One region of the Tenacibaculum sp. IMCC1 genome, then DNA from elsewhere that is predicted to be linked to it. Evidence: riboswitches for the same ligand, from Rfam matches in the RefSeq annotation. Region 1 holds a riboswitch; each other region holds the start of a gene.
What was found. Region 1 has a riboswitch for cobalamin ahead of metE (5-methyltetrahydropteroyltriglutamate--homocysteine S-methyltransferase). Riboswitches for the same ligand answer to the same signal wherever they lie in the genome.

Region 1 (4,185 bases):
TGGTTGTAGTAGGGAATAGCGGTAAATTCAATACTTTTTCTTGTGCTTCTTTACGAATTAAAAAACTATTTTTTCTTCTAGAATCTGTTTCGTTAATGGAATCAACACGTAGTTTTACATCGTTATGATGGATTAATGCTGAAGATTTTCTATTGGCAATAGCTTTTTTATTTTCTTCATAAGCATTTAAAATATTTTCATCACTAGTGTTTTCAGATAACTCTTTTAATAAGCTTACTTCGGTAAGTTTTTGTTTAGCAAAAGAAAGCCATTGTTTAATGTCAGTGTCAAGAGAGATCTCTAAATCTAAATCACAAGGAGAATGCAACAAAGAACAAGAAGAAGCAATAAAGGTTTTTTCAGAACCTAACTTATCAGTGACTTTTTTTATTAGCTGTAATGACTTTTCAAAGTCATTTTTCCAAATGTTTCTTCCATCTACAACACCTAACGATAAGATTCTATTTTTAGGAAGAGTGTTCAATACATCATCTAGCTGTTCTTCGCAACGAACTAAGTCGATATGCAATGCGTCTATAAGAAGTGTATTAGCTAAAGAAAGATTATCTTTTAAACCTTCAAAATAAGTAGTAACTATAAACTTTAGTTTAGGAAACTTTTTTCTAATCTCATTATAGATAAATTGATAGGTTTCTTTGGCTTTTTCACTCAAATCTAATGCTAAAAAAGGTTCGTCAAACTGAATCCATTCTGCACCTTGTGTTTGAAGTTCTTGGAGAATTTCAATATACACAGGGAGTAGTTTTGGGGCTAAATCTAATTTATCAAAACCTTCTTCTTTTTCTTTACCTAAAAGAAGGTAGCTAACCAAACCAATAATTACAGGCTTAGCATTAATCCCTGCTTGTTTAGCTCCGACAAACTCATTAACAATTTTGTTAGAAAATAGTTTGAATTCCTGATTTTTATAAAATTCAGGAACGATATAATGGTAATTGGTGTCAAACCATTTAGTCATTTCCATAGCAGTGATATCAAGATCATCTTTTTGATATCCTCTTGCCATAGCAAAGTAAAGGTCAAGTTCAGAATTTGAAGTTTTTAACATTACTTCATTGTAACGTTTAGGAATAGCTCCAACAGTAAGCGTCATGTCTAACACCTGATCATAATAAGAAAAATCATTACAAGGAATAAGGTCTATGCCTGCTTCTTGTTGTGTTTTCCAATTTTGTTGACAGATATTTCTTCCTGTTTCAAGAAGTTCCTGTAAACTAGTTTTGCCTGACCAATATTGCTCGCAGGCTTTTTTGAGTTCTCTGTTGCTACCAATACGCGGATAGCCAAGAATGTGCGTTTGCATTTTCTTTTAAACTTTTATAATTAAACATTAATTTTAAAAGCTCTTTTAGATGCTTCGAAATGCTAAAAACGATAAGATGTTTGAGGAAAAATAATGACATACCAAAAAAGCACAGCATTTCATAAAGAAAGTGTGCGTTAAAAATATATCATCGGTATGACCCAAAAGCTTCAAATCGCGAAAGCATTGTCAATATCCGAATAGGCAGGTCTCCTGACTTATAACAGCTTTTATCATCCTTCCCGCTTTTGGCAGTGGATATACTAGGATAAAAACTTTTGGTGTGTTACTTACAGTTGCGCGACAGTTCGTGATTTGCACACGATTCCCTATTAATCTACAGTTAAGTAAAACCTTTTCGGTTGATGAAGTATGTAAAGAACTTATCGGGGTAAATGTATGTATTATTTTTTTAGAACTGGTAATAAAAAAAAGCACCAATAAATTGATGCTTATATTTGAAAAAGAAAATTTATAATTAATGTTTATTTTTTCCAGTTTTTAAGTTGATCCAAGTATAGATAGCTTTCAACAAATTTTCTATGTTCAGTATTTGTCATAATTTCGAGAAGTTCTAACGCTGAAATATAACTTGCTAAATTTCCGTTTGAAGATAAAAACTTACCGTCTTTAACAAAAGTCACCAAGCTGTCGTTTTGCACTTTTAAATTTGGGTAGTCTTTTTGTAGTTGCTCACCGCCGCCAATCCATGTTACAATTTTATGACCATCTGCTATACCAGATTTACCAATTAAATTAGCTCCAGCACAATTACTAACAGTGTATTGGGTTTCTTGATTTTTTGTTTTTATAAAATCTACAACTTTATTATTATGTACTTGTGCATACATGTCGTAAGCACTTGGTACAAACAAAGCCGTTAGTTTAGGACAGTTTTCAAAAGTATAGTCAGGAACAAAATGCATTCCTTCTTCAGTAGTAATGGGTTTAGCTGTTTCAGCAATAGCTACTACATTAAAAAGTTGTTTGCCATCTTTATCTGCTTTTCCAAATACATCTGACGTTGCTATAACTTCTCCTTGTAAAACCCCATTAAACATTAAAAGTCCAATAGTTGGTAAATTAGGATTAAATGGTTTTAGGTGTTTAGTTAGTGTGTCAGATGGAGATACAACTTGTTCAACTTCTTCTGTTTTTTTATTGGTTTTCGATTTTTCTGAATTACAACCAACAGTAATAATTGTAAAAAGTAGTATTACTACAATGCTTAAATTTTTCATGCGTATTTTATTTAGTATCTCTTTGAGTAGGTTTAATAATCATTCTAAAATATTGGTCTTTGTATATGTAATAGCCTAACCAGTTGTATAGAGTTCTTACTTTGTTTTTGAAGTTTACAAGCCCCATAATATGTACAAAAATCCAAATTAACCATGCAACAAAACCTTTTAATGATTGTTTTTGTCCTGGGAAATCTAATACAGCCTTATTTCTTCCAATAATAGCTAATGAACCTTTATCATTATATTGAAAAGTTTTCCAGTTTGTATCTTTTCTAGAAAGGTTTTTAGCTAAGTTTCTAGCTTGTTGTAATGCAGGTTGTGCTAATTGAGGATGTCCTTTAGGATAGCTTTCATCTCCTAAAATCAAAGCACAGTCACCTAAAGCATAAATATTATCATATGAATGTACTAGATTGAACTGATTTGTTTTTAACCTTCTACCAGCACCAAAGCTTTCTTTTGAAAAACCATCAAATGTTTTAGCAGATACACCGGCAGCCCATATAAGGTTTTTAGTATGTATTTCTTCTCCGTTTGATAAATATACAGTTTCACCATCAAAATCATTAACCATGGTGTTCATCGTTAATGTTACTCCGAGTTCACTTAACTTTTTAGAGGTATATTTTTGTGCTCTTTTAGACATTGGAGCTAATACAGAGCTTTGACCATCAATAAGATGAATTTCTCCAAAATCATTTTTATCTAACTCTGGATAATCTTTTATGATAATTGAAGTTTTAATTTCAGATAAAATACCAGAAAGTTCAACCCCAGTAGGACCAGCACCAGCGATAACAAAAGTTAAACACTTCTTTCTTTCTTCAGGATTGTGAATTCTAGTAGCACGGTCAAATCGAGTTAAAATAACATTTCTAAGTGACAAGGCGTCACTAATAGTTTTCATTGGTAAACTGTACTTTTCAATGTTTTTGTTTCCGAAAAAATTACTTTCTGTACCAGTAGCCATTACTAAGATATCATATGCTATTTCTCCATTACTTACCACTATTTTATTTTCTTCTGGAACAACTTTTTCAAGAGTACCCAGACGGAAACGAGCATTTTTAAATTTTCTTAAAATTTTTCTGAATGGATAACTAATTGCAGAAGGTTCCATAAAACCTGTGGATACTTGGTAGATTAAAGGAGGAAAGAAATTATAGTTATTACTATCTACTAAAATAATTTGATAATTTTCAGAATTTCCTAACCCTTTTATAAGTTCTAACCCAGCAAAACCGCCGCCAACAACGACAATTTTTTTCATGTTTTTCATAATGCTATTATGCCCTTAAATTAATATAAATGCAAAGGTAGTTAAGTATGTTTTAGTAAAAAATAAACTAACTTAAGAATAACTATTTTCTTTTAATTTCACTTAAATATTCAGGAGTTAATCCTAAAAAACTAGCTAATAAATATTGAGGTACTCGTTGTACAAAATCAGGGAAGTCTTTTCTAAATCTAAAAAAGATATCTTCTTTAGAGTAACTGTTAATGTATTTTAAACGCATTAAAGCAGCTCCGTATGCGGTTTCATATATACTTCTAAAATATTTTTCTAATAAGGGAAACTTATTTAATAACTCGTTATATTTTGAAAAGGAGATTGAC
Region 2 (4,185 bases), 940 kb from region 1:
AACGACTGCTTTTGTTGAGTATTTCAGGAGAATGATTTACCCATTTAGGACACGGAATGCGTGTGAAAAACAATACAGCAGTTAAAAAATAATGGATTTGTCTTTTTATCATAACTAAGCTTCGCTAACATTGGCACTTTTAAAAGTCGCCATTTCGTTTAAAAAGTTTACACTCGATTGAATAATAGGAAAGGCAACTGCACAACCTGTTCCTTCCCCTAAACGTAAGCCTAAATTTAAAAGCGGTTCAGCATTTAAGAAGGCTAACATTTTTTGATGCCCTTGTTCTCCTGAATTATGACAAAAAATACAATAGTCCAGAATATCAGATTCCATGGCATGCCCCGCTAATAGGGCAGCAGTCACAATAAAACCATCAATAAGTAAAGTCATTTTTAAAGAAGCAGCTTCTAACATGGCTCCACACATCATTACAATTTCAAATCCGCCAAAAGCAGTTAAGGCTTCTATAGGAGTTGAAATAGAATCGGCGTGTAACTTATAAACTTCACATAATGTGTCGACTTTTGTTTGTAGTCCTTTGTCATCCACTCCAGTACCTCTACCCACACAGTTTTCAATAGGTGTATTGGTAAAATAACTCATTAACAAAGCCGCAGATGATGTGTTGCTAATCCCCATTTCACCAAAACCAATAACATTGCAACCTTCGCTATACACCTTTCTTACCAATTGTCTTCCTTTTTCTAAAGCTTCTTGGCATTGTTCTAGCGTCATGGCTTTGGTAGTGCTATAATCTTGTGTCCCTTTTGCTATTTTGGCATTGGTAAGTTGTGGATGCTCTTCAAAATCAGCATTTACACCAGCATCTATAATGTTTAAATGAATGTTATTCTGTTTACAAAACACATTAATAGCAGCACCTCCTTGCAAAAAGTTAAACACCATTTGTTGCGTAACCTCTTGTGGGTACGGACTCACTTTTCCTGTGGTAGCAATTCCATGATCTCCTGCAAAAACCATAATAGTAGGTTTTGAGAGTACAGGTGTAGTGGTATTTTGAATTAAACCAATTTGCATGGCGATTTTTTCTAAACTCCCTAAAGCACCAATTGGCTTGGTTTTGAAGTTGATTTCTTCTTGAAGTTCGTTCTGTAAATCTTTTGATAGGGGAGTTATTGTTGTTGTCATGTGTTATTTTAAAGTTAAAGGAAGTCCAGATACCATAAAAGTAGCTTTATCAGCTAGTTTAGCTATGTGTTGGTTCGTCCAGCCTTGTAGTTGTGTAAATTTTCTACCAGATTCGGAGTTGGCATGTAATCCCATACCAATTTCATTGGAAATGATGATAATATTGGCATCAATTTCTACCAGTTTATTGATTTCTTCTTTGGCGATTTCTAATGCTTTTTCAATATCATATTTTGTGTCTACAAAGAAGTTCGTTAGCCACAGCGTTACACAATCGATAACCACCGTTTGTTTTTCAGCAATCACGTTGCTTAACCATTTTTCCTCTTCAACAGTGGTCCAGCGTTCATCTCTATCAGCAACATGTCTGTCAACTCGTTGCTGAAAATTGTCATCCCAAATACGAGAAGTGGCTAGGTAAATAGGGGTGTCAGATAAAGATTCGGCTAGCTTTTGAGCATAGCTACTTTTACCTGAGCGTTCACCTCCTGAGATATAATATATCATGAAATCGTATTTTATATTGACACAAAGATTGGAAAGATTTTTAATAAAAAACAAATTAAAATAGAGAACTGTTTATTTTTGCTGAACTAAAACCACGAATTATGACAGTATCTTCTTTTATGCCAGCAGTAACCCAAATGATTTATGACATGGGCTTACAGAACTATTTAAACGGAATTACTTTTGAGTGTCCAGAAGTAGCTTTACAAGAAAAAGAAGTAGCTGTTCGATATAAGTTGGAAGGAAAAGTGTTAACGAGTAAAGAAATAACGGCTATTTTTTCTAAAACCAAGGCAGAAGGAAAGACCTTGTATTATGTGGATGAACCTGTTTTGGAAAGTATCGCACCCGACATTGTTTTTACACAAGATGTATGTGATGTTTGCCAGATAGATACAGAATCTGTGGCAAAATCGGCGTATAAATTGCCTAAGGTTCCAGAATTAATATCTATTACTCCCAATTCCTTAGAAGACGTTTTTGAGAATGCGTTAACTATTGCAAAAGCTATGAAGCAGGAAGCGGTAGGAGAGGCGTATGTGAGTGGATTGAAAAAACGTATTTATGATATTGTGGATGTACAACGTGAACACAGAATCCAGTCGAAAAGTGTGATGTTGTTAGAGTGGGTTGATCCGTTGTTTAACTGTGGGCACTGGATTCCTCATCAAATAGGTTTTGCTGGAGGAATTGATTTGTTATCGCATCCATCAGGAGATAGTATTGTAATTTCTTGGGATAAAATAGTAAAATACGATCCAGAGGTATTGATTATTGCTCCTTGCGGATACGGAATTGATAGAACACTTGAAGACATGAAGTTTTTAGAAGAGAGAGAAGAATGGACGTCTTTAAGAGCGGTAAAAAATAAACAAGTATATATTGCCGACTTTGCCATGTTTACACAATCTTCTGCTGGTACTTTGGTGGAAGGAATTGAATGTTTGGCAAAAATGATTCATCCAGCTTATTATACCCTTCCAGAAAACTTACAAACAAAATTCGCAAATTATCATGATTTGATGGTTGCTAATTTATAAGAATACTATACATTTGCCGTGATTTTTGGTTTTTCTTTAATCATCTGTTAAAGAGAATTAAAAGGGAATTCGGTGCAAAACCGAAGCTGTTCCCGCAACTGTAAGCTATTAAGCTTGTAACAAATACTCAAACCACTGTTTTTTTAATGGGAAGGTATGTTACAAGACGCAAGCCAGGAGACCTGCCAATTATTATAATTTAATTAAAACTTTCGGGATAAAAGTTTAATGTATAATGAAGAAAATAACAATAATATTTATACTGTTTTTTACAACTAATCTTTTTTCTCAAAAAGATACTATAACTGTAAATAAATTAAAAGAGGTAATAGTTAACGGGAAGAGAAATGTAGAAAAAAAACGCATTGCTACAAAAGAATTAAAGATTGGAGTTAAAGAACAAACAAAAAACCCTATCAACTTAACAAACCTTCTACGATATAATAGTCCAATAGCTTTTAGAGATTATGGAAATGGAGGTGTGAGTACCGCTCGTTTTAGAGGAACATCGGCTTCAAATACGTTGGTTTTATGGAATGGTATTCCCATTAATGCTGTAGGAAGCGGACAAACAGATTTTAATTCATTATCTGCAAGCTTGAATGATAATATCATTGTTCAAAGTGGAGGAAATAGTGCTGAATATGGTTCTGGTGCCATTGGTGGTACGGTACACTTGAAAGATGAATTGTTGTTTAAAGAGCATCAAAAATTTCAATTATTTACTTCTTACGGAAGTTACAATACAACGTCTAATTTTTTTAAAAGCTCAGTAGGAACAGATAAGTGGAGTATAAAATTAGCTTCTACGTTTAATTATTCCGATAATGATTACACATATATTGATGAGCGGTATAAAGATGATTATGGAAACCTACTAACTAATGAAAATGGTAATTACAAAAACTACGGAATTAATTTTGTCATAGGTTATAAGTTTAGTCCTGTAAACTCTTTAACATTTTATTCGACTGCTTACTACGGAAATCGTTTGTTTTCTGATGGATTGCCGAACCCGTCTGCTGGAAGTGAACGAAATGAAGATTTTAATCAAAGAAACTTACTACAGTGGAAATATGCATTTTCTTCTCAGTTTAAACAAGAACTAAACTTAGCTTACCTAACGCAGGAATATAGGTATTACGGAAATAAAGACGCTGAAAATTATAGATTTGGTAAATCTAAAACTGCTTTATTAAATCACTCTTTAACTTATAAACCATCTAATGTTTTATCGTTTAATTACAAAACTATGTATGAAAACATTAATGGTGAGAATACAGATATTAATACCAAAAAAAGAAATTCTGTAGCGTTTGTAGGTAGTGTTAAATATCAGCCTATTGAAAAATTAATAACGAATTTACAAGTTAGAAAAGAAATTAATTCAGATTTTAATGTGCCTCTGTCTTTATTCGTAGGAGGAGAATATAGATTAGCTAATCAATTAAACATTCTAGCCAATTTTTCAACAAATTATCGAGTT
Region 3 (4,185 bases), 130 kb from region 1:
TAACACCAATGCTTTTTTAAGTGCTGCTAACTTATTATTTACTTCTTGTAGTTCGTTTTCTTCTTTAGAATTAATTACAATTCCTGCACCTGCTTGGTAAAACAAAGTATTATTTTTACTTACAAAAGAACGAATTGCTATGGCTTGATTTACATTTCCGTTCAGTCCAATAAAACCAACACATCCTCCATAAAATCCACGGGTTTGATTTTCGTATGTATCTATCAATTCCATGGCTTTGTATTTTGGTGCTCCACTTAATGTTCCTGCTGGAAATGTATCTCCAACAATTTCTATTGGGTTTCCTGTAATTTTACCTGTTACTGTTGATACCAAGTGAATTACATGACTAAAATATTGAACCTCTTTGTAGGTTTCAACTGTTACATTGGTTGCATGTTTACTTAAATCATTTCTCGCTAAATCAACCAACATTACATGTTCTGCATTTTCTTTCGGGTCATTTGCTAACTCTTTCGCCAACTCTCTATCTTTTTCATCATCACCTGTTCTTCTAAAGGTTCCTGCAATTGGGTTTATAATTGCTTGTCCATCTGTTATTTTAATTTGTGCTTCGGGTGAAGACCCCATTAACTTAAAACTTCCATAATCAAAATAGAATAAATATGGAGAAGGATTTATAGAGCGTAATGCTCTGTACACATTAAATTCATCTCCTTTAAATTTTTGTTGAAATTGACGTGATAAAACCAACTGAAAAACATCTCCTCTTTTACAGTGTTCTTTTGCTTTTGTTACACTTTGCTTAAATTCCTCATCCGTGATATTCGAAGTTTCTTCTCCTTCAAAAACGAAGTCATATTTAGCAAAAGATTGAGAGTTTACTAAGTTTTCTATTTCTGATAATCGAGATTCTTCTCCTTCTGGTATATTTTCTATCAAAATCATTTCATTTTTAAAATGATTGATTGCTACAATAAATCGGAAAAAGCTATACTGTAATACTGGAATTTCAGAAGGAGCTTTATTTGATTTTAACTGAATTTTTTCAAAGTATTGAACCGCATCAAAAGTTGTATAACCATACAATCCATTAAATGATTTTATTTCCTCTGAACAATTTATCGAAATAACATTGCTATACGCATCAAACTTCTCATAAAAATTTCTTTGAATAGGCTCTCTTTCTAATTCTTCTTTTCGATACGACAATAACAATTCATCATTTTCTGCCTTGATGGTTATCAAAGGTTCTATACACAAAAACGAATAACTATTTTCTTTACTATGATAATCTGAACTTTCTAACAGCAAACTATTCGCATACTTGTCTCTTGTTCTTAAATACAAGCTAACTGGCGTTATCATATCTGCCAATTGTTTTTTTGCTATTGTTTTAAAGGTAATTTTTTTCATTTTATTTAATATGTAAAAAACAAAAAAGGCTTATCATGAGATAAGCCTTTTCGTTGTATTATAGATATAACAAGATGGTCTCACTAACGTAAGTTATGAGTTTTCCACCACCAGTTATTTAATTGTTGTTTTATCATTATGCTACAAATGTATAAAGTGATTTTGATTTTACAAACTTTTTTGTATTAAAAATAAATAAACAATACTTAATTTACAGAAAAATCTTCTTTAGAGAAGAAAATATCTATTGGCGAGTTACCTATTCCTTTTACAGTTTTAAAAACAGATTTATCTTCATTATATATAGTAAGTATACTTTTTTCCGTATCAAAAAAATCTTCTGCGCCTAAAACATATACTTTTTCTGTAATAGGATGCTCTCTTATAACAGTTGTAAGCATTATTCCTTCTGTAGTTGGATTAATAAATTCTTCTGCTTTTTTTGTTTCTGTGTTAAAACGGTGAATCACTCCTGTTGACACTTCTGACCAATAAACATAACTACTTGATTCACTTACAGAAAGCATACTATTCTTATACAAATTCACTCCTATTAATGTAACCGTTTCATCAATACCATAATCAGTTGTCAAACTTACAAACTTAGCATCTCCAACTCTTTTCTCAGTTCCTATCCAAATTTTATTGTTTTTATCTTTTAAGATTCCTGAAATTACATCATCAAATATTACTGTGGTTTTTATTGACTTATCTTTGATATTTAATACTTTCAACTCTTTATCGTCAGCAATCAATATGTTTTCTCCATCTACCAATACTCCTGATTTTGAAAACAATACTTTTGAAGAAACTCCATCAATTTTATCTTTAACTCCTTCACTTACATTAAAAAACGATAAATCATATGTTCTTCGTCTTCCTCTTCCACCAGTAGAAATGATTACTCCATCAGTTTCTGAGTACATGGCCAAGTACGAAGGGCTACTTACCTTAGATGTAGTCACTGTTACTTCTTCTGCAAGATCTTTTAAGTTTAATTTTGTAACAAAATTAGGTCCGTCTTGAGACACTATGAATAAACTATTTTCAAAGTTTGTAAAAGATATTGAATTTTTATTTAGAGACTCATATATATTTGGGGTAAAAACTTGACTTTCATCTAAGTGCCCTACCACTGTTTTGTCCCCCTCATAACTTAGTATAAAAGAATTATCATAAATTGGAGTTGGTTCTTGTTTCGTTGAATCACTTGAACATGAAAAAAAAACTGATATTAAACATACCAATACAATACTATAATTACGTATCATTATTATAATTAAATTTAAAGTTTCTGAAAACAAAAAAATACAAACATTATATTTCAAATGTTCTTTACTGCTTCTTCTTTTAACCCGAAAGAAAAGCAATGAATTAAATTTTGGCAGGTCTCCTGACTAACATCTTGCTACTACCTTCCCGTAAAAACAGTGGCGTAAGAAATAACAAGTATCTATAATTTTAATAGACTAAGTTTACAGTTGCGGGTACAGTTTAGGATTCTCACCTAATTCCCTTTTAATTTTCTTTACAATAAAGAAAAACCGCGGCAAATATATTTTAGTCGTAGGAAAGAAACACTAATTTTACTGTTAAAATTATACTTCCTTCTTTTTCGATAAAAGTAAACTCTCATAATTGTTATAAGAATAATTAAAAAGTAGAATAATAATAGCTTAAAACGCAAATTAAAGTTAATTAAAATATGTTTTTCAACTTTTAAAGTTACAATATATAACCAAAAAAAGCATAATTGTTTAAAAATAAAAACATCATTCAGTTATTTGCATTATAATAAACAATAAAATTAAAATTATGTGTGGAATTGTATGTGCGTTTGATTTAAAACAATCTTCAGATAAATTAAGACCTCAATTATTAGAAATGGCTAAGAAAGTTCGCCATAGAGGTCCAGACTGGAGTGGAATTTATAGCGATGAAAAAACAATTATGGCACATGAGCGACTAGCAATTGTTGATCCTGCCTCTGGACAACAACCTCTATTTAGCCATGACCGTAGATTTGTCTTAGCTGCTAATGGAGAAATATATAATCATAAAGAAATAAGAAAACAACTTAAGGAACAACATGAGTTTTTAACTAAATCTGATTGTGAGGTTATCTTAGCTTTATACAAAGAAAAGGGAGTTGAGTTTTTAGATGATTTAAACGGGATTTTTGGTTTTGCTGTGTACGATTCAATTACAGATGAATATTTAGTAGCTCGTGACCATATGGGAATTATCCCTTTATACATGGGATGGGATAAACACGGAACTTTTTATGTGGCCTCTGAGTTAAAAGCGCTAGAAGGAGTTTGTAACAAAATCGAAATTTTTCCTCCAGGACACTATTATACGCGTGAAGACGGATTACAAAAATGGTATTCTCGTGATTGGATGGAATACGAAGCTGTGAAAGACAATAAGACCTCCATAGATGAAGTTCGCGATGCTTTAGAAGCCGCTGTTCATAGGCAACTAATGAGTGATGTACCTTATGGAGTATTACTTTCTGGTGGATTGGATTCTTCCATCACCTCTGCTATTGCAAAAAAATATGCTGCTAAACGCGTAGAATCTGGTGATAAAGATGCTGCTTGGTATCCGCAATTACATTCATTTTCTATTGGTTTAGAAGGCTCACCTGATTTAGCTGCAGCTAAAAAAGTATCGGAATATATTGATACTATTCATCATGAAATAACCTTTACTATTCAAGAAGGCTTAGACGCAATAAAAGATGTTATTTACAACCTGGAAACTTACGATATTACAACAGTTCGTGCCTCTACTCCAATGTATTTA

Region 2: it holds a riboswitch for cobalamin, as region 1 does, so the genes downstream of both, ACXIHB_RS02995 (TonB-dependent receptor plug domain-containing protein) here and metE (5-methyltetrahydropteroyltriglutamate--homocysteine S-methyltransferase) in region 1, are expected to answer to the same signal.
Region 3: it holds a riboswitch for cobalamin, as region 1 does, so the genes downstream of both, ACXIHB_RS06685 (hypothetical protein) here and metE (5-methyltetrahydropteroyltriglutamate--homocysteine S-methyltransferase) in region 1, are expected to answer to the same signal.

The regions. Positions count from the first base shown of each region.
Region 1 covers NZ_CM142818.1:1,558,391-1,562,575, reverse strand. The annotation lists gene metE (5-methyltetrahydropteroyltriglutamate--homocysteine S-methyltransferase) at 1-1,324, opposite strand, end outside; cobalamin riboswitch at 1,511-1,697, opposite strand; gene ACXIHB_RS07260 (DJ-1/PfpI family protein) at 1,810-2,565, opposite strand; gene ACXIHB_RS07255 (NAD(P)/FAD-dependent oxidoreductase) at 2,573-3,847, opposite strand; gene ACXIHB_RS07250 (Crp/Fnr family transcriptional regulator) at 3,930-4,185, opposite strand, start outside.
Region 2 covers NZ_CM142818.1:623,238-627,422, reverse strand. The annotation lists gene ACXIHB_RS03015 (adenosylcobinamide-GDP ribazoletransferase) at 1-112, opposite strand, end outside; gene cobT (nicotinate-nucleotide--dimethylbenzimidazole phosphoribosyltransferase) at 115-1,152, opposite strand; gene ACXIHB_RS03005 (bifunctional adenosylcobinamide kinase/adenosylcobinamide-phosphate guanylyltransferase) at 1,156-1,659, opposite strand; gene ACXIHB_RS03000 (ABC transporter substrate-binding protein) at 1,761-2,699, shown strand; cobalamin riboswitch at 2,709-2,903, shown strand; gene ACXIHB_RS02995 (TonB-dependent receptor plug domain-containing protein) at 2,935-4,185, shown strand, end outside.
Region 3 covers NZ_CM142818.1:1,429,281-1,433,465, forward strand. The annotation lists gene ACXIHB_RS06680 (anthranilate synthase component I family protein) at 1-1,377, opposite strand, end outside; gene ACXIHB_RS06685 (hypothetical protein) at 1,584-2,648, opposite strand; cobalamin riboswitch at 2,744-2,941, opposite strand; gene asnB (asparagine synthase B) at 3,193-4,185, shown strand, end outside.